DNA from 2 places in the Mucilaginibacter mallensis genome. Region 1 is predicted to be linked to the other one. Evidence: riboswitches for the same ligand, from Rfam matches in the RefSeq annotation. Region 1 holds a riboswitch; the other holds the start of a gene.
The links. A riboswitch is a leader RNA that binds a small molecule or an ion and turns the genes downstream of it on or off. The one in region 1 is predicted to bind S-adenosylmethionine.

Region 1 (10,749 bases):
AATATTGACTTATCTCTTCCTGTGATAAAAACACCGGCAATAAGCTCAGATCCTGTAATTTACTAGTGATAGTATCTCTATCGGTCTCTTCAATAACTTCCTGGCCGGGCCACCCTATCCATACGTTGTTATCTTGTTTATATATAGAGCCTAAGCCCGTAGCTAAACCGCCTTCACTTGGTGATAACTGGTATTCATTATCTGTGTTGGATATTTTCACAGGCAACCTGTTCGATACAATGATTGTCTTTGGCATTATTTATATAGTTTATTAATAAAGGCCTGTAAGCTCAATTTGTTTTAAAAAAGGGCAATTGGATTAAATTAAGGCACTTATCGACTAGCCGGGTGGCTATTTTTTCCTTTAAAAACATGCTACAAAAACAAAAAAGCCATCCGCATATGCAGATGGCTTTTTGAACATTTGTATTGTTAGGTAGTTTATTTTACTTGTTTGAAGAAGTAAACGTCAGCGTTTGGAGTTACCCTTACCAAAATTTCGCTGGTTGTGTTTTTAAGATCAACAAAATATACAGTTTGATCTGCAGTTACATTATCACTGGTTTCGTATTTAATTACGTCAGCTACAGTGTAATCCTTGTATTTATCAGTAATTTGTTTTTTAGCTTTTGATGCTATTGTGCTATAAGCAACATCTTGTGTAGTACCTAAGTACTCGCCTTGCAAATTGTAAAATGCAGTCATTTTTACATTATTTAATGTAAAAGTTGCTTTTTGGCAGTTTGAAGTCACAGTCCAGTTAACATCGGTAGCATCGCTAAAATCTGCATCAAATTGGTTTTGAACAGTATAAGAAACTGTAACCGCTTTTTCTACCTTTTTTCCGCCGTCCTTAGCAAATACACTTGTACCTAAAAGGGCGATCATTGCTGTTGTTATGAATATCTTTTTCATGTTGTGTTAAATTTTAAATCCATAACAAAAGTAAGGTATAATTATCAAAATCATCAATAAATTTGAATTTTTATAAATATTTAATAATGTATATACTTTTGGGATGTAAAATTTAAAGATTTATAATTTACTTAGTGTATTTTTTACAATAAGTGAAAATAAAAAAGACTTGCTAAATCGATCTAAGCAGGTGTTTTAACCAATAATTAACCATTATCGGCAAAACCAGGGTATAAAGTCATACCACCATCCATAAAAATGGTAGTACCTGTGATATAATCGGCTTCATCCGATGCCAGCCAGGCTGCTAGTTTGCCAATATCATCTGGTTCGCCTATCCTGTTATAAGGTATTAATGTCAAAAGACTATTCAATGCCTCGGGGGTTGACCATGCCGCCTGGTTAATATGTGTTTGTATAGCGCCAGGGCCAATTGATACTACTCTTATTTTATGTGGGGCTAATTCCTGTGCCATGCTTTTCATCAACATCATAACACCGCCCTTGCTGCTGGCGTAGTTTACATGGCCTCCCCATGGGATAACTTCATGTACACTACTCATACATATAATTTTACCGGCAGCCTTGCTGCGGCCTTCAACTACTCCCCTGCGCATAAACTCGCGTGCAGCCTCGCGCGAGCATAAAAACTGGCCGGTAAGGTTTATGCCGATAACCGTATTCCACTGCTCGATGGTCATATCCACAAATTTAGAATCTCGTTGCAGCCCTGCATTGTTTACTAATATATCAACAGTACCATATTGCTTATACATTTCGGCAAACATAGCCTGTACATCAGCCTCGTTACTTACATCGGCATGTATTGCATAAGCCTCGCCGCCAGCAGCAGTAATTTCGTCAACTGTTTGCTGGGCAATCTCATGCGCATCAATATGGTTTATAATTACTTTAGCTCCAGCCATTGCCAACGCCAAAGCTACACCTTTACCTATACCGCTATCAGCACCCGTGACTAATGCGGCCTGTCCCTTTAATGTTTGTACCTGATTCATAGATTGCTTGTTTTACGTGTTAAGATAAGCAATGTATTTGGGAGGATATAGTTTTAGAAAAAGAAAAAGATATCAGCAATTGTTACTTTGTTTTAACCGTCCATTTGGGCACATAGCCGATATCTCCATTATAACTAACCTTATAATAACTACCCTCTTTTTCAATTACAGAGACGATTGAATTTGTGGGAATTGCCCTGATAATTTTTGAACTTAAGTTATCAGATTCATGCATATTTACTACCCCTGTTAAGTTTGATCTTAAATAAGTAGTGTATAAAATATCTGTAGATGCCTCAGCTGGCTGATTTATTATTGATGTAGATTGAACAGAAGAAGCTTGATTTATAGTATCCGGTTTTATTGGCGATGGTATGACAGTAGCTGTGATTTTGGTAATTGAATTATGCTTCTTTTTATGGTGTTTAGCTTTATCTAAAGGCACTACAATTACCGGGGCTGTTTTATTAGCCACAGTTGTTTTTGACCCATTAAGTATTTTTATAATGTAAGTACCAAAAATAAGTATGAGTAAAAATAATACAAATGTAAATACGATATCCAATCCCCTGGTTTTGGACTTGCCGGTGAGTGGCGAAGCTTTATAATTTTGATACAGAGGCTTATATTCCTGATAACTGGCTTTGAATTGGTTTAAAGCCTTATCGTAACGGTTGCGTTTGATTGGATCGCTTAATACTTCGTAAGCCTCCTGGATTTCCATGAAACGGCTTTCGAAATATTCATCATCAGGGTTAAGGTCTGGATGGAATTTTTTTGATAGTTTTCTGTAAGCTTCTTTTATCTCAGCTTTTGTAGCAGTAGTATCTGCACCCAGTGTATAATAGAAATCTCTCATGCCAATTGCAACAAATAGAATGCGTTAACATTTATTTGATTGAATCAGCGGTATTTAGTTTAATCCCGGATTACAAATCCTTTATATACTTCAAAAACAAATGCAAAGCTTCTTTCTTTTTCTCTGTCAGATCAAAATCAAGCTTGTGCATCAGGTAGTCTTCCAGGTCGAAATCGGTTCTTGGGGTTAGTTCCTTTAATACTTCTGACCTATGGTCGAGCCCTGATTTAAGGGCCACGTTAAACTCATCGATAAACTCCTGTGGGATAGGTTTATTAGCGATCCATGCGGCAAAACAAAAAGGTAAGCCGGTAAATTTTTGCCATTCTTCGGCAAGATCATATACAAACGGATATTTATCTTTTTTGCCGAATGTACGGTCGCCTATAAGTACACAGGCCGTTTTAGGGTCGGTGGATGTAGTATAGTCCTCAGCATCAACTATCAGTTCCGGTTGAATTTTCCAGAAGTTTTTCAGTAGTACTTTCGCCAGGTTATTTGATGAGCGTGATTCCGGATCGAGCTGAATCCGCTTTACATCCTTAATATCGCAATTGCTAAAAATAAAAACCGAGTTCACCGGGCCTACTGCGCCAATACAATAATCTGATACAATTTCCCAATAAGGCATATTTAATGTTGCCGCTACGGGGATTAAGCCAATATCAACTTTATCATCAATCAGCTTTTGAGCGCAATCTGTTGGTGTATCTAAACTAAGTTCAATTTTATTTAACAGATCAGCATGTTGTATACCGTATATAAAGGGCTTGGTGTTAGTATAGCTAACTGCGGATATTTTCAGTTTCATTTTGTTAGTATCAAGTAGCTAGTATCAGGTAGCAAGTACTAAGCACCTGGACATCCTCCTGTCTAAATACTTGATACTTGCTACTTGATACTACTTTAGGTGTTCGGCGTTATTGAAATCTATGATCTCAAATTTATCACCATCATAAGTTAATTTGTAAAGTATCAGGTTTTGATGTGGGAATGTTTCCATTTCGGTAAGTGGCTGGCCCGTTATCCAGCAAAGCAGCAATCGCATTGCACGCCCGTGCATACAGATCAGCACTGTTTCCTCTTCGGGATGGCTCAGGATGGTTGCTATGGCTTTTTCCTGTCTTGCTTTTACCTGGTTTGGACTTTCGCCACCATCCAGACTAACATCAAGGTTACCAGCAACCCATTCGCGAATTACCTGTAAGAAAGATGCCCTGTTTTCAGGTGTGCTTTCTGTGCCTTCCAAAACACCCCAGGCCATTTCATCAAGTCCTTCCAGCTTTTCATAAGGAATCCCCAGGTCGATAAATTTTTGGATACTTTGCTGCGTGCGCTTTAGTTCGGATATATAGATCTTATCGAAAGCAACATCTTTATAGGAATCAAAAAACTGAGCGGCTTGTTTGCGGCCTTCGTCGTTAAGGTCGGTATTCATTCCCCGGCCTTGTACAATCCCCAGTTTGTTAAGCTCTGTTTGCCCGTGCCGAACGATGTATAGTGTCTTTTTTATGGTGTTCATTTGTTCATTGGTTCACTCGTTCATTAGTAAAAAGCGATGAACCTTCAATCGTATATATAACTATTCTATTACCTCTTCAAGTGTGTTAGTCCGCCACTGCACCAATGAACTATTGAACTAATTAATAACCGGCAGTTTATAAAAAGAAGGTTTCGCTTCTTCCGGGAACTGGTAATCGTTATAATCAGTCACTACATTATACAAGGTATCACGCTCAATTGGGTACCTGCCTACATGTTTTATTAGTTCAACCAATTGTTTGGTGCTCATACCCGGGTGCTGCTCCTCTGAGCCTGCCATTGAGTAAATTTTAGTGGTATCATCCAGCGTACCGTCAATATCATCAACCCCAAAGTTTAATGATAACTGCGCTGTTGTGCGACTGATCATTGCCCAATAGGCCTTTATGTGATCGAAATTATCCAAGTAGATACGTGCGATAGCGTAATTCCTCAAATCCTCAACCACAGTTGATTCAGGCACATTCGACATTTGGTTATCCTTATTACGGAATTTCAATGGGATGAAAGTCTGGAACCCACCTGTTTTATCCTGCAAGGTACGTAGGCGATCCATATGATCAATCCTGTGCCAGAATTTCTCAATATGGCCGTATAACATAGTAGCATTTGACCTGCCACCTATTTTATGCCATTCTTCATGTATAGCCAGCCACTGGTCGCCGGTACATTTATCTTTTGATATCAGGTCCCTAACTTCGGGGTGAAATATCTCTGCACCACCACCAGGTATTGATTCCAAACCGGCATCCATCATCATGCGCATGCCTGTAGCATAATCGATCTTGGCTTTCTTGAAAATGTAATGGTATTCAACCGGGGTTAATGCCTTAACATGCAGCTCAGGGCGGTGTTGTTTTATTTTGGTGAATAGTTCGGAGTAAAAGGCGACATCATATTGCGGCAATACACCACCAACTATATGCACCTCGGTAACCGGCTCATCATCGTATTTTTTTACAATGTCGAGCATTTCTTCCATGGTATATTCCCACCCTTGCGAGCGTTCTTTTATCAACCTTGAGTATGAGCAAAATTTGCAATCATAAACACAAAGATTAGTTGGCTCGATATGAAAATTACGGTTGAAATAAGTTTTGTTGCCGTGGCGTTTTTCGCGGATGTAGTTGGCAAGGATGCCCAGATATCCTAATTCGCCTTTTTCAAACAGTAAAACACCCTCATCAAAGGTGATGCGTTCGCCGTGAAGCACTTTTTCCGCAATGTGTTTTAAATCAGTCGGTAAACCCGTATCCTGTAATAATAAAGTTAAATTACGTTCAGCTTCCATTAAAAAAACTTTGTGCAAAAGTAACAATTGTTACCATAAATGAGGGCATAATATCAATGCTGAAGTATCCTGAAAAGCTTTTTACCTAAAAATTACCGTTAATTGACTTAACAGCAAATTAGTGATTCAGGCGCATTTTATAAAGCACCAAAACGGGAAATTACTCCTGGTGAGCTTTTGCTTCTCTCCTGTTGTTAGTCCAGGCTGTATAGTAAATATTTACATAGTATAAGCCCAGCACAAATAACGATCCTACAAAAGCACCATTAATAAAAGCGGAATTTACCATGGCCTGCGCCGGATAAAAAAACTTAAGCAATAGGCTTGTCAGCATAATAACCACTAAAATAATTGAAGCAACTGGTAATTTTCCTACTTTCATAATATCTATATTATAAACAAATATAATTAATAGTTCATTAAAGTCAATATTATCATACACAGGTAAACTGCAAAAATTTTTATGTTTGCCAAAACTTTATTTCATGAAAATCGAGACCATCGCCATACATGCAGGCAATCAAAAAGATGAAACTTCGGGCGCTGTAATTCAGCCTATTGTTATGTCAACTACATTTGAACGTGCTGCGGATGGTTCGTATACCAGCGGCTATATATATAGCAGGTCGGCAAACCCGAACCGTACCCTGCTTGAAAATGTGTTGGCAAAACTGGAACATGGTGTTGATGCCGCCGCTTTTTCATCAGGCAATGCCGCTGGGATGGCTGTTTTTCAATCATTAAAACCGGGCACTCATATCATATTGCCTGATGATATGTACCACGGTTTGCGCAACCAGTTGAAAGCGCTTTTCGTTGGTATTTTGGAGTTTGATTTTATCGATATAAATAATACTGAAGTTTTAAAACAACATATTAAGCCAAACACAGGTTTAATATGGATCGAAACACCATCGAACCCTCTGTTAAAACTTACTGATATAAAGAAGGTGATCAGAATTGCGCATAAAAATGGCATTAAAGTAGCTTGTGACAATACTTTTGCTACGCCTGTATTCCAGCAGCCGCTTGTATTGGGTGCTGACCTTGTGATGCACAGCAGTACCAAATATTTCGGTGGCCATAGTGATTTGATGGGTGGCGTTTTAATAACCCCAGTAAAAGACGATTGGTGGGTAAAAATAAAACAGGTACAGGAAATGGGCGGCGCCATACCCTCTCCCATGGATTGCTACTACCTTGCACGCAGTATAAAAACCTTGCCTTACCGTATGGCAGGTCATGCAAAAAACGCGCAGTTATTAGCTGAATACCTGCAAAAACACCCAAAAGTTGAAGCGGTAATGTATCCGGGATTGCCTGAACATCCGCAACATGATATTGCTAAAGAGCAAATGCTGGGCTTTGGTGGGATGTTATCTGTTTGTATAAAAGGCGGCGAAGTTGAAGCCAGGCGAGTAATAAATAGCCTGGAATTATTTACTCAAGCCACCAGCCTTGGTGGTGTTGAAAGTTTGATAGAACACCGTGCATCTGTTGAAGGGCCGGATACCAAAACACCGTTTAATTTATTACGGGTATCAGTTGGATTGGAGCATATAGATGATCTGATCACAGATATGGAGCAGGCGTTGAGTAATTATTAAACAACTCACAAATGACAGTTTGTAAACTATGCTTGCAAAATAAACCCCTTTTAAAAAAATCTCATATAATTCCCGATTTTATGTACCAGGAATTATATGATGAAAATCATAAATTAATTTCATTCAATCCCCAAAATTACGTAAACGGAGAAAAAAGAATAAAGAACCCATCATCTGGTGAATACGAAGGTGGAATACTTTGCAAGAATTGTGATAATAATATTATAGGTTCTTATGAAACCTATGCTGCTAAAGCATTATTTGGAGAAAAACTAAATACAGAAGAATCTCCTATATTAAAAAACAATGCGGATAAAGGAGATAACACTCAATTTTCTATATTCAACAACGTAGACTATAGAAAATTCAAGTTATTCTTATTGTCAATTCTATGGCGTGCAAGCATATCTAAAAGAGCAACATTTGGATATATTAATTTAGGTCCACATGAAGATATATTAAGAAAAATGATTTTAGATGGTGATCCGGGAACTGAACATGAATACCCAATTTTCACTATGACCTATCTTAATGACAAAAAAATGCCAAGAGATATTATTCTTACACCGACGCGGAAAAGAACGAAAGCGGGCCATATATTTTATATATTTCCCATTGGTGGTTTAATTTATTCATATTATGTAAATTCCAAATATCATCCACTTCCAGATTATGTTAAAATTGGAACTATTTCAAAAGATAATAAATTTATTATAGTCAATATTCCTAAAGGCGAGGCATGGGATTTTCTATTTAATTACATGGGATTAAAATAATCTTATCATTTGATTTATACCAATGATAACTATAAAATACTCAATTTGAAATTAAATTTGGTTTAATAAATACTATCGCACTATATTTGCAACAATATTTGGTAGCGATATCAAATGAGATCAACTCCCCTTAAAAGGTTTTGATTTATAAAGAAGCGGCGAGAGATCAGGCTCAATTACCCGCTGGCAACCCTCTAAGTTTAGAGAAGGTGCCAATTCCTGTCCCGGCAAATAACACCGGGGGATATAAATTAACGACCATGAAAAGTTCAAAAAACACATTTTCACCCCAACCGAAAGCCTTAAAAGGTTCTTTGTTTGCTACATATAGCTATTCTACCGGCTGTATTTGTTGCTGTTGTTGAAGCAGTACACGTCTTTATTTTTCTTTTCCTGAAAAAAAACGCGTGTTACCTCACACAGGTATATGTTTTACCCTATCGTGAACTAGCCATAAATACAAATTTTTAATCACCTGTAAAATCAAATCAATATGTCAGCTACAAACTTAAAATTCGAAACACTGCAATTACATGCAGGCCAGGAAGTTGATCCTACAACCGGCTCACGCGCTGTGCCTCTTTATCAAACTACATCATACGTTTTTAACAATGCCCAGCATGGCGCAAATCTTTTCGCGCTAAAGGAATTCGGCAATATATATACCCGCATTATGAACCCTACTACCGATGTGTTTGAAAAACGCATCGCAGCATTAGAGGGTGGCGTAGCAGCGCTGGCAACAGCATCGGGTCAGGCAGCACAATTTCTGGCGCTTAATAATATCTTACAACAAGGGGATAATTTTGTGACCTCTCCTTTCCTGTACGGTGGTACTTACAATCAATTTAAGGTAGCCTTTAAACGCCTGGGCATCGAGGCTCGTTTTGCCAAAGATGATCATGCGGATAGCATCGAGTCATTGATCGATAAAAACACTAAAGCCATCTTTTTAGAAACCATAGGTAACCCGGGTTTTAATATCCCTGATTTTGAGAAGATCGCAGCTGTAGCTAAAAATCATGATCTGCCGTTAATAGTTGATAATACCTTCGGCGCAGCCGGATATTTATTCCGCCCGCTGGAACATGGCGCACATGTAGTTGTTGAATCAGCCACCAAATGGATTGGCGGGCACGGCACAACTATTGGCGGTGTTATTGTAGATGGCGGTAATTATAACTGGGGCAATGGCAAATACCTACAATTTACTGAGCCATCAGAAGGTTATCATGGATTAGTTTTCGCTGATGTATTTGGCGTTAACGGTCCGTTCGGCAATATACAATACATCATACGTGCACGTGTTGAAGGTTTGCGTGATTTTGGCTCATCACAATCGCCGTTTAATTCATGGTTATTAATACAAGGATTGGAAACATTATCCCTGCGTGTGCAACGCCATGTTGATAATGCGCTTGATCTGGCTAAATGGCTCGAACAGCATCCACAGGTAGCAAAAGTTAACTATCCGGGTTTAGCGTCATCGCCATACCATGCATTGGCCAAAAAGTATCTGAAAAACGGTTTTGGTGCGGTATTATCATTCGAGGTAAAAGGTGATAAGGAACAGGCCAGTAAGTTTATTGATAGCCTGAAACTGGTAAGTCATTTAGCAAATGTTGGCGATGCCAAAACATTAATTATACAACCATCTGCAACTACGCATCAGCAATTATCAGATGCTGAGCAGTTGGCAGCCGGTGTAACACCAACATCGCTACGTGTGGCTGTTGGAATTGAACACATTGATGACATAAAAGCTGATTTTGAACAGGCATTTGTAAAAATCAGTGAGCAGGCAGCAGAGTTAGTTTAATATTGAGTTTTTTTTTAGTTTTTTAGTGATAATAGTGTTGTTACGGGATGCAGCTGCCAACAAGCAGCTGCACCGCAATAACAAAACGGTAACATGAATACACAAATATTTAAAAGTACACAACCACTTGAGCTTGAATCGGGACAGCGGATACAGCAACTGGAAATAGGTTATCATACCTATGGTAAATTAAATACAAACCGGAACAACGTTGTGTGGGTATGCCACGCGCTCACAGCAAATTCAGATGTGATGGACTGGTGGAAAGGTTTGTTCGGCGAGAATGAATTTTTCAACCCTGAAGAGCATTTTATTGTTTGCGCTAATATTTTAGGGTCGCCTTATGGTACAAGTAATCCACTGAGTGAAAACCCTGTAACCGGGCAGTCTTATTACCTGGCATTTCCGCAGTTTACAGTAAGGGATATTATTAAGGCACATCAACAATTGGCTGAGCATCTTAAGATAGATCAGATCGAGATATTGATAGGTGGTTCATTAGGTGGCCAGCAGGCTGCTGAGTGGGCAATTATTGAGCCATTACGTATAAAGAACCTGATATTGATAGCGACTAATGCCCGTCATTCACCATGGGGTATCGCGTTCAATGAATCACAGCGCCTGGCACTATCAGCCGACCGTACTTTTTATTCAAATACCCCTGATGGTGGCAGAAAAGGTTTAAAAGCAGCACGTAGTATTGCGCTCCTATCCTACCGTGGTTATAAAACTTACACGGTGAGCCAGCAGGATGAAAATGATAACATTAGCGATGACCACCGCGCATCATCATACCAAAATTACCAGGGCGAAAAGCTGGTGAACCGGTTTAATGCTTATAGCTACTGGTATTTAAGCAAGGCTATGGACTCGCACAATGTAGGCCGTAACCGTAATGGTGTTGAGAAAGCATTAAGTCTGATA
Region 2 (10,749 bases), 1.3 Mb from region 1:
TAAAAAAAAGGATTACTCACCTCGCGTGGCAATCCTTTAATTAACTATTAACTGATCGTTATTAACAAAACGATTCGTTATGGGCAAACTTAGCTACTTGCTAAGAAGTAAAATATTCGAAAAAAACCAATATTAACACTTTAATTAACCGCATTATGCGAAGTTCTGTATTTCAACGGAGTAATCTTATGGCGTATTTTGAACAGCTTAATAAATGTACTTGGAGAATCGAGCCCAACAGTATTTACAATTTTATTTATCGGATAAGACGTGTTTTTAAGCAAAAATTCGGCTTGTTTTAGCCTTATGTTTATCAGAAACTGGTGGGGTGTAGTATGATATGCCTGTTTGAATGAGCGGATTAGATGCGTTGCCGACATACATGAATATTTTGATAATTCATATATGTTAATTTTTTGATCAAAATTTGAATATAAATATTCTTTGGCAAGGCTAAGTCGCCTATAGATTTCTTTTCGCGTTACAAATTGAAGATCTTTAAGCCTTTCTTCTACAAAACGCATATCTTTTTGGTAAAGCGTATAATAATTAAGTAAAATATGATAGAGGAATTCATTTAATAATAATTCATCGTTACAGTTTGATTTTATCAAAACCTTTAAATGTTCTATATTATATTTTAGATCCCCACGTAGCGGAAAAATGGTTTCATTTAAAGTTAAATTTTGTGAAGGCCGATGGTTTCCAAAATTATCTGGAAAAGAATTATCATTTTTAAGAAAGGATGTCTTAAAATCATCAATAAATCCTTTACCAAAACTGATTGAAAGTGTTTGAACAGGGCTATCAGAGTCAATTATATCAGAATAAAGCGTTTCAGGGTTAATTGCCAGGAAAGTGCGGGGAAACAAACGCAATTTCTTCTTATTTAAAACGAATTTTTCATTCCCGTTGAAATTGACATGTAAGCTAAAGTTATTATTCACCTCGGTTATATTTTTATAAGTCAATTTACTTGAACAAATACGATTTTCGTTACTTAATTTTAATACATTTTCCATGTTTTCTAGTCTTCCGTATATGATCTTTCTTCCAGTAAAATAAATTGATTTCCTTCCTTATCGGTAAATTCTGCTATCATTCCTGCCGAAACGTAGTAAGGTTTATGATTGAAAACAACCCCATTTTTAATGATTTCATGGTATTGTTTGAGACAATTTTCAGTATTAAAAATGATAACAGCTTTTTGGTTTAAGGTATCTCTGTTTGGTATGATCGCTATGTGTAGGTCACTATCGTTATTACTTAACAACTTGCAACGTACGTTTGGCCATAATTCTAGCTCTCCTTTACGCTTGAACCCCAAAAAATTCACAAAAAAGATTTCTTCTTCAGCAGTATTTACTGAAGGAATTGTAACGTATTTTATTCTCATTAGGTAAGAAATTAGTTTATTTTCCCGTATCGGGATATTTTTATAATATTTCAATTAGGATTTCCCTAAGTATTATTTCATCGCTTGGCTTTTATTTTTATAAATTATAATAGGTTAGTATGCTGCAAACTCTTTGTGAATAGCTTATCTCTGTTAGTGACAATTACGTTTCCCGCAACAGTGGCATTGAATGCTCCACCTTTAACCTTCTCAAATATGCACCCAGCGTACATTCAAAGTATTTAGCACACATGCTGGAAATACGCACCGGGTGCATCCTTACATGAAAATCGCGGGTGAACATATTGGGTTTGATGTTGTAATGGGGCTCCTGGTGGCGATGGTACAGTAAAGTCCCCGGCGAACAACGAAGCAATTCTTGCCGGGTCCCTTCCAGCACCTCTCCCTGCACAATAAACGTAAAATAAGCATGTTCATGATAGTGCCAATCCACATACGAATAGGTATAAATGGTATCGGTCAGTGTCAAACCATCCAGCCTTAAAAGTTGATCCGTATTACCAAAAAACTCACCCATTTTCAGTTGCATCATAACCATAAGACAAGTTTTACCTTGAATATGTTACAAAAAGGCAAATATTTGAAGACAGAAACCTTATATTCATTTTTTATAGTTTGCTTTTTTTGTCCTGCCGGCCGGGTTCATTTGATTCGGATTTGCCCCGGAACCTTCTTTACGTAAGTGGCAGCATCTAAGCCATTTTCGTAATGTTTACTTTGCCAGCATGGACATTCCGGAGCCATTGATCACCGCATTCCGAAAACTATAAACAGGCATTTCTGGCACACTTTGACCATATCAATTTATTGATTATTATTTGCAATTTTCCTAATTGCCTACACAATTCGGTGCTCCAATGTGCACGGAACAGCCTGCTCTAGCCTCTTGGAATGTCCAATAGGGAGGGCGATGAACTTCTAATATTCCTTCAATGGTGGAGTAGGAATAGAGCAGGTGGTTTTTGAACCCAAAGCATCTGGTAATAGTATTAGATAAAATAACCTAAACGATCGATAACATACTTAACAGGTGATATTGACATTGATATGTCAATATTCTACAATGTCTATGGATTTAATAGAATATATTATTATATTTGAAAAATATTTTTGATATAATATAATAATGCAATGACTGCAACCTTACTATCTCAATCCCAAGGGACGAAAGCCCTTATTTCTTATCGAATCCAAACTGATATTTGTCAAGTTCAAATAAACGCTTGTTGTAGCGACTGTTATTGTTGTTGAAATTCCTTAATCTGTTGATGGATTCATAGCTGATTTTTCATCGCAGTCAATCGCATTTCTCATTTTTTAACAATTCAAATTGATTCCTGGAATTGATTCAGGACTTTTTTTGCCCAAATTTTTACAAAACTCAAAAGCATTCATGATGAAACCAATACGTATTAAATGGCTACTGCTGTTTATTTTTTTATGCCCGCTGATAACTTTTGCGCAGCAGCAAGTTATACATGGCAATGTAAGTGATCAGGAGGGCGATTTGCCTGGTGTAAGTGTCAAAATTAAAAATACATCAAAAGGTACAATAACAGATGGCAAGGGCGATTATGCCATAAAAGCTGCCAATGGCAAAACGCTAGTTTTTTCGTTTGTCGGTTATAATAGCCAGGAGATTGCTGTTAACCAGTCAACTATAAATGTAACGCTAACCCATAATGCTAATAAGCTGGGTGAAGTAGTGGTGGTTGCGCTGGGCCTCTCCAGAAACAAGAGTGAGCTACCTTACTCTGCACAAACCCTAACCGGAGCGGAGGTAAACAGTAACCGCAATACCAATTTACTTGGTGAATTATCCGGAAAAATAGCTGGCGCGCAAATTAAACAGGCTAATGATATTGGCGGCTCAACAAATATTGTGCTCAGGGGACCTAAATCACTATCAGGCAGTAACCAGCCATTATTTGTGGTTGATGGGGTACCTATCGACAATTCAAGCGAACTTGAGCTGGGTGGCATGAGTAATGTAACCCAAAACCAACGTAATGGTAAGGGAGGGTATGACTATGGCAGCCCGGGCGCGGATATTAATCCGGATGATGTTGCCAGTGTTACTGTGCTGAAAGGCGCAGCCTCTACAGCGCTTTACGGATCACGGGCGGCAAATGGTGCCATTATTATTACCACCAAAAAGGGAAATAAAGGCCTTAATGTAGTTTTAAATACGGGCGTGCTATTTGGTTCGGTTGATAAAAGTACGTTTGCCCAATATCAAAAAGAGTATGGTGCAGGTTATGGGCCTTATTACGACCCGAATACCCCTGGTAGTCACTTTGATTATACTGATATATTGGGCGATGGAACTAAACAACTCGTAGTGCCTACCTATGATGATGCTTCCTACGGTCAAAAGTTTGATCCGAACCTGTTGGTGTATGACTGGCGATCATTAGATCCTACATCCCCCTATTACCATAAACAAACACCATGGGTGGCTGCAAAAAACGACCCTTCTACATTTTTTAATCATCCTTATACGCTTAACAACAGTTTATTTATTGATGGTGGTACCGACAAGGGTAATTATAAGATAGGCTATACACGGTCAGATGATTATGGCATATTGCCCAATAGCAGTATCGGTAAAAATTTGTTCAATTTTGGAGGCTCGTACAGGCTTACGGATAAATTAACTGTACAGGCTAGCGTTAATTATACGCAAACTGCAGGAAAGGGCAGGGGCGGAACCGGCTTTGGCGGGCAAAATGGTGAACCAATGAATATCCTGCAAAACTTCCGTGAGTTTTGGCAGGTAAACGTAGATGTACAGGATCTCAAAGATGCTTATTTCAGAACAAATAGCAACGATAACTGGAATGTTAAAAGCCCTACCGACCTCAGCTCTGCTTACTGGGACAATCCTTATTTTGTTCAATACCAGAATTATGAAACTGATGAAAGGGACCGTTATTTTGGTAATGTAAGCCTTGATTACAAATTGTTCAATTGGCTTGATATCGTGGGGCGTGCTTCAGAAGATTATTATAACGAGTTTCAGGAGCAGCGCATAAATGTGGGTAGCGTGGTTACACCATCATCATATTATCGCTTAAACCGTACCTATAAAGAAAATAATTATGATCTGTTGCTGAATTTCAATAAAGCCATCACCAGTGATATCAGCTTTAAAGGGGTTTTAGGCTTAAACGCTAGGCGGCAGAATATCAACTCCATCAGCGCATCAACCAACGGTGGTTTGGTGATACCGGGATTATTTGCTTTAAGCAACTCAGTAAACCCGATAGACTATCCGATTGAGGAGGTTGATCAGAAGGTAGTGACCGGTGTTTTTGGTGGTGTTACCTTTGGCTATAAAGATTTTCTTTTTCTTGACGGAACTTTAAGACGCGACCAGTCAACAACGCTGCCTGATAAAAACAATACCTATTATTATCCTTCTGTTGCCGGTAGTTTTGTTTTCTCGAGCCTATTGAAGGATTATACATGGCTTTCCAATGGTAAAGTAAAGCTAAACTATGCTGAAGTTGGTAACGATGCCCCGTCTCACAGCATTAACGAGGTTTATGATAAAGCGGCCAATTTTGGTTCTGAACCACTTTACTATGTATCTACAGTACGTAATAATGCCGACCTGAAACCGGAAAGAACTAAGAGCTTTGAAACCGGCCTGGAAGCATCCTTCCTTAAAAACCGTATAGGGTTCGACTTTACTTATTATAAAAATAACACCATTAACCAGATCCTGCCGGTATCAGTATCAACAGCAACCGGGTATGATGGCTTGTATGTCAACTCCGGTAATGTCCAAAATAAAGGTGTTGAGGTTACTGTAACTGGCAATCCGCTTAAAACTGATGACTTTTCATGGAACATCAACGTGAATTTCGCTAAAAATACCAATAAGGTTTTATCACTTTACAACGGGGTTAATAATTACCAGTTGGCGGCTTATAAAGGTGGCGTAACAACCAATGCTACTGTTGGCGAGCCATACGGAACTTTAAGGGGAACTGATTTTATTTACAAAAATGGCCAAAAAGAGGTTGATGCAACAGGCCATTACTTGTTTACATCCAACTCTAATAATGATATAGGCAATACTAATCCCGATTGGACTGGCGGTGTATATAATGCCTTCCGTTATAAAAATTTCACTTTAAGCTTTCTGGTTGACTTTAGTCATGGTGGAAGTATCTACGATGTAGATATGGTATTTGGCCTATGGACAGGATTGTATCCGGAAACAGCCGGGTTAAATGATCTGGGCAATCCTAAAAGAAATCCTTTATCACAAGGTGGCGGTGTTATTCTGCCCGGTGTTTATGCAAACGGCGCACCTAATACCACCAGGATCGACGCTTCGCAAAATCAATCAGCTTATGGCTATCAAACAGCGCCAAACAAAGCCTTTGTATATGATGCTTCCTACATTAAGCTGAGAGAAGCTGCATTTACTTATAGTGTACCCGCATCATTTGTACAGAAAATCGGCGCTGTAAAAGCAATCGACGTATCACTTAATGGCCGTAACCTTTGGATCATCCATAAGAACATCCCCTATGCCGATCCTGAAGATGGGCTTGGTGCAGGCAGCGCATACCAAGGGGTACAGCTGGGCTCATACCCTAATGTTCGCAGATATGGTTTTAACTTAAAATTTACCTTCTAAACAGATGAAAAAGATAATATTTACGCTGCTTACTGCCATGGCAATAAGCGGCTGTGTTAAAAAAGATGAATACCTGAATAATGATACAAAAAGCGCAACCGCTGTGCCTGCATCTACACTGTTTTCCTATGCTGAAAAACAACTGTCGGATGTGTTGGCAACCAGTGCCTACAACGTCAACATATTTAGGCTGACCGCCCAGCAATGGACAGAAACAACCGCAATATCTGAAAGTGACTACGACCTGAAATTGCGTAATGTACCAGATGGTTTCTGGAATGCTATTTATGTAAACGTATTGCGCAATTTGTACGAGGCGGACAAGCTTACCCAAGCTGATGCAACTTTATCGGCGGCACAAAAAAGCAATCAGCTGGCGCAAATCAATATCCTTGAGGTATATGCTTACGCGGTACTGGTAAATACTTTTGGCAACATTCCATATACCCAGGCGGTTGATTATACCAATACTACGCCGAAATATGACGATGCAAGCCAGATTTATGATAGCTTACTAAGTCGACTGGATGATGCACTGTCAAAGCTTAACACTACCGCTCCGGGGTTTAATACTGCAGACCTGCTGTTCAATGGCGTTAATGAGATCAGTTCATGGAAAAAGTTTGGCAACACCGTAAAGTTAAAAGTTGGGATTACTTTGGCTGATGTTGAACCTGCAAAATCCAAACTAGCTGTGGAAGCTGCTGCTCCAAATGCTTTGCAATCCAATGCTGATAATGTAAGCTTTAACTATTTAACCACTACCCCAAATACCAACCCGTTGTGGGTTGACCAGGTACAGGGGCATTTAATAGATTACGTTGCTGGGGCTACGCTTGTTGACCTGCTGAATAGTTTAAACGATCCAAGGAGACCGGCATACTATACCGCCATCGATACCAATGCGAACCCGCAGTCCAGTGATGTACTGGTATATAAAGGCGGTGCTATTGGTAAGGTTAATACCTATAATAAATTCTCCACATTCAGCAACACCATTGCCCAGCCAAATCTGCCATCACTATTAGCGGATTACTCGGAGGTTGAATTTGATTTGGCGGAAGCAATAGAAAGAGGATTTAATGTAGGCGGAACTGCGCAGCAGCATTATATCAATGCCATAACGGCTTCCATAACTTATTGGGGAGGCAGCGCTACTGATATTAGCACCTACCTGGCTAATCCTAAAGTTGCATATGCAACAGCTACGGGCTCTTATAAACTGAAGATTGGAACACAGAAGTATATCTCCCTTTATAACAGGGGGTATGAGGCCTGGACAGAGATCAGGAGGTTAGGGCTTGTGCTACCATTGCCACCAAATCAAACTTCGTATCTTAATCGTTTCACTTATCCAATAACTGAGCAAAATGTTAACCAGGCTAATTACAGCCAGGCAGCCGCGGCAATAGGTGGCGATAATATTGCTACAAAATTATTCTGGGATAAAAATTAATCATTTGTAAAAACTAAACGACATGAAAAAAGTAACCATGCACCACTTCAAATTATTAACAGTAGCGCTGATAGCAGTAATTCTGTTGATTTCCGGTAACCGCGCTTCGGCCCAAAAAGCAAACCCTGCCGAGTATTTTAAAATAGAAGATTATTACAAAATAAAGTGGGGGTATAGCGATGAGTTTATTGCCTTGTGGAAGAAGAATCACTACCCATTATTAAAAAAGTTACAGGAAAAAGGCGATGTAATTAGCATTGAGGCAGAAACTCCAAGATTACATAGCAGCGAAGAGAGTCGCTGGGATTTGAAAGTAAGCGTGGTTTTTAAAACGGCTGCGCTAGCCTTTGATTACAGCATTGTTGATCCTTATAAACTGCAATTATTCCCCGATCAGGAAACCTACAAAAAGGAAGAGCAGCGGAGATGGGAGATTGTATTGGCACACTGGGATGTTACTGTTGAAAATCTTCCATTAAATTAAAAATAGTATAGGCTAATAAATTTTTCAACGAAAAGATATGCAGATAAAAAGGATAATAGTGCTGTCGTTATTGCTGTGCTCACAAATTGTACAGGCACAGAAAACTTACCTGTACTGTGGTAAACTTATCGACGGGCTTTCAAATACTGTTCAAAATAAAGTAACCATAATTGTGGATAGCGGTCGTATACAAAATATAGTCAGCGGTTATCCTGAAGCAGGCAGTGCGGATAAAGTAATTGATTTAAAATCAAAAACCGTTTTACCTGGCCTTATAGATTGCCACGTACACCTGGAGGATATCCTTAGTACCAATACCTTGCTGGAAACCTTTACACTATCTGATGCGGATATCGCTTATCGTTCAGTAAATTTCGCTAAAAAGACACTTTTAGCCGGTTTTACTACTGTACGTGATCTTGGCGGTACAGGTGTAAATATCAGCCTGAGAAATGCGGTTGAAAAGGGTTGGGTTGATGGTCCGCGGATATTTACCGCCGGAAAGATCATCTCATCAAGCGGTGGTGCCAGCGACCCGACGAACGGATTCCGGGATGATGTATTTAATCATCGTCCCGGCCCCGAAGACGGGGTTGCCGATGGCAGGGACGAGCTGATAAAAGCTGTAAGGCTACAAGTAAAAGCTGGTGTCGATGTCATAAAGATCGCATCAACAGGAGGCGTTTTTGAACTGGGCGATAATAATAAAAAAGCGAAGTTTACCATTGATGAAATTAAGGCGGTAGTAGAAACAGCCAACGATTACGGCTTGAAAGTTGCCTGCCATGCACATGGCGCCGAAGGGATAAGGAGGGCTATATTGGGCGGTGTAACCTCAATTGAACATGGTACTTATATGGATGATGAGGATATTAGGCTGATGAAACAATATGGTACCTGGTATGTACCCACTATTATTGCCGGTAAAGCAGTTGCCGATTCAGCAAAAAAAGGATATTATCCTCCAATTATTGCCGGTAAAGCGATTGCCTTTGGCGATCAGATCCAGCGGACTTTCGCAAAAGCTTATAAAGCCGGAGTTAAAATTGCTTTCGGAACTGATGCCGGTGCGTTTGACCATGGGCTGAACTACCTGGAGTTCGGGTATATGGTTGACGCCGGGATGCCGCCAATAGAAGCCATCAAATCGGCGACCTCTAATGCAGCCATACTTTTAGGAAAGGAGCAGGAATTAGGCAGTATCAGCAAAGGCAAGTTTGCTGATGTAATTGCAGTTGACGGCGACCCGCTAGCGGATATTAAAGTAATGAAAAACGTAGTGTTTGTAATGAAAGCGGGGAAAATATACCTTAGGTGATACCTAAATACATATGAGGTATATTTAATTAATAAAATATATAATATCTATAGGAATAGTAGAATATATTCATATATTTGTATTATAATTGTTCTTTAATACTTATCCAGAAAGACAGAGGGAAAGGCCCTATGACGTCTTAGCAACCTGTACCTGCTTATATTAGCAAGTAAAAGGTGCTAATTCCTGCTCCGGAAACGGAGACAGATAAGAAACAGCAGACTATCAATTAAAGGCATATTCTCTTGTTTTCTTTCTGGTAAGTATTTACAAACAAGTAAATAATTATTAAGCAAATGAAAATATACTTCCACGAAATCGTAAAAAAGCAAGCTGATCCTGGCATATCCAGCAATGAATGCTCTTGTTTAACAAATTCATCCAGCAGTAAAACACTAACCAGAATTAATTACGCGATGGATATATTATCGCCAAATTTTCATTATTGCATATAAAACTAATACAGTCGCGTGACCGAGAGGATAGGTAAGGGCCTGCAAAACCCTGTACGGGAGTTCGAATCTGCCCGCGACATCAATAAACACCTAAATCACAATTAGAAATGAAGAAAATAATAATCGCGGCCTTAACTTTTATTATTTACGCCAATGCTTATTCGCAGGTACTTGCACCGGTAAAATGGTCATATGGCGCTAAAAAAGTTGATAATTCAACAGCCATAATATTTATAAAAGCCACAATTGATAGTGGCTGGCATATTTATTCGCAAACAGTTAAAGATGGCGGCCCTGTAAAAACCACATTAACTTTTACTCCCGCAGATGGTTACAGTTTATTAGGTATTACCGCTGAACCCAAACCAATTACTCATTATGAAAAGGCTTTCGATATGGATGTGCAGTATTTTGAAAAATCGGTTGTTTTTCAGCAAAAGGTAAAGCTCGCTTCTAATCAACAGCTAGTTAAAGGCAGTATACAATTTATGGCCTGCAACAGCAAGCAATGCCTGCCGCCTGATGATGTTGATTTTACTATACTTGTAAAATAGATTAGAAAAGCAGATTATATGATTTATATCATATAATTAACAAAAAAATAAACTTTAAATGCCGCCAGATTAAATATTTTTTTTAATTTGGTCTATAAAAATAAGCAGACAATAGCCACCAATTGATCTGTGAAACAAAGAGGCGAGACCTTAAAGTCTCCCCAATACTTAAACTATACCATGAACGCAGAGTTTAACTATTTTCAGTATAATCCTATAAACACACAGGCCGGTGGCAGCCATACCTGTTGTTGTCATTACAATATATAAAGCCTACTATCCATAGCGGTAATAACCTGTTAAGGTTAACATCCTGGCTGTGAAAATTGTATTTGCTTTTTGTAATGGTGGAAATTCATCGAGCTTACTTTCTACACAGTCCAGGGTGTTAACTCCTTCAGGCTATCGTTA

Region 2: it holds a riboswitch for S-adenosylmethionine, as region 1 does, so the genes downstream of both, BLU33_RS15510 (protein-disulfide reductase DsbD domain-containing protein) here and BLU33_RS10745 (O-acetylhomoserine aminocarboxypropyltransferase/cysteine synthase family protein) in region 1, are expected to answer to the same signal.

What each region holds. Positions count from the first base shown of each region.
Region 1 is NZ_LT629740.1:2,587,156-2,597,904, forward strand. It holds gene BLU33_RS10695 (bifunctional alpha,alpha-trehalose-phosphate synthase (UDP-forming)/trehalose-phosphatase) at 1-256, opposite strand, end outside; gene BLU33_RS10700 (hypothetical protein) at 442-915, opposite strand; gene BLU33_RS10705 (SDR family oxidoreductase) at 1,122-1,931, opposite strand; gene BLU33_RS10710 (SH3 domain-containing protein) at 2,014-2,790, opposite strand; gene BLU33_RS10715 (menaquinone biosynthetic enzyme MqnA/MqnD family protein) at 2,861-3,601, opposite strand; gene BLU33_RS10720 (histidine phosphatase family protein) at 3,692-4,312, opposite strand; gene mqnE (aminofutalosine synthase MqnE) at 4,430-5,623, opposite strand; gene BLU33_RS10730 (hypothetical protein) at 5,784-6,005, opposite strand; gene BLU33_RS10735 (trans-sulfuration enzyme family protein) at 6,109-7,230, shown strand; gene BLU33_RS10740 (hypothetical protein) at 7,311-8,006, shown strand; SAM riboswitch class I at 8,149-8,259, shown strand; gene BLU33_RS10745 (O-acetylhomoserine aminocarboxypropyltransferase/cysteine synthase family protein) at 8,500-9,825, shown strand; gene BLU33_RS10750 (homoserine O-acetyltransferase family protein) at 9,919-10,749, shown strand, end outside.
Region 2 is NZ_LT629740.1:3,845,336-3,856,084, reverse strand. It holds gene BLU33_RS15545 (helix-turn-helix transcriptional regulator) at 141-1,022, opposite strand; gene BLU33_RS15540 (VOC family protein) at 1,028-1,396, opposite strand; gene BLU33_RS15535 (hypothetical protein) at 1,560-1,949, opposite strand; gene BLU33_RS15530 (SusC/RagA family TonB-linked outer membrane protein) at 2,811-6,071, shown strand; gene BLU33_RS15525 (SusD/RagB family nutrient-binding outer membrane lipoprotein) at 6,076-7,527, shown strand; gene BLU33_RS15520 (hypothetical protein) at 7,550-8,011, shown strand; gene BLU33_RS15515 (metal-dependent hydrolase family protein) at 8,049-9,329, shown strand; SAM riboswitch class I at 9,429-9,543, shown strand; tRNA gene BLU33_RS25160 (tRNA-Cys) at 9,794-9,864, shown strand; gene BLU33_RS15510 (protein-disulfide reductase DsbD domain-containing protein) at 9,892-10,338, shown strand.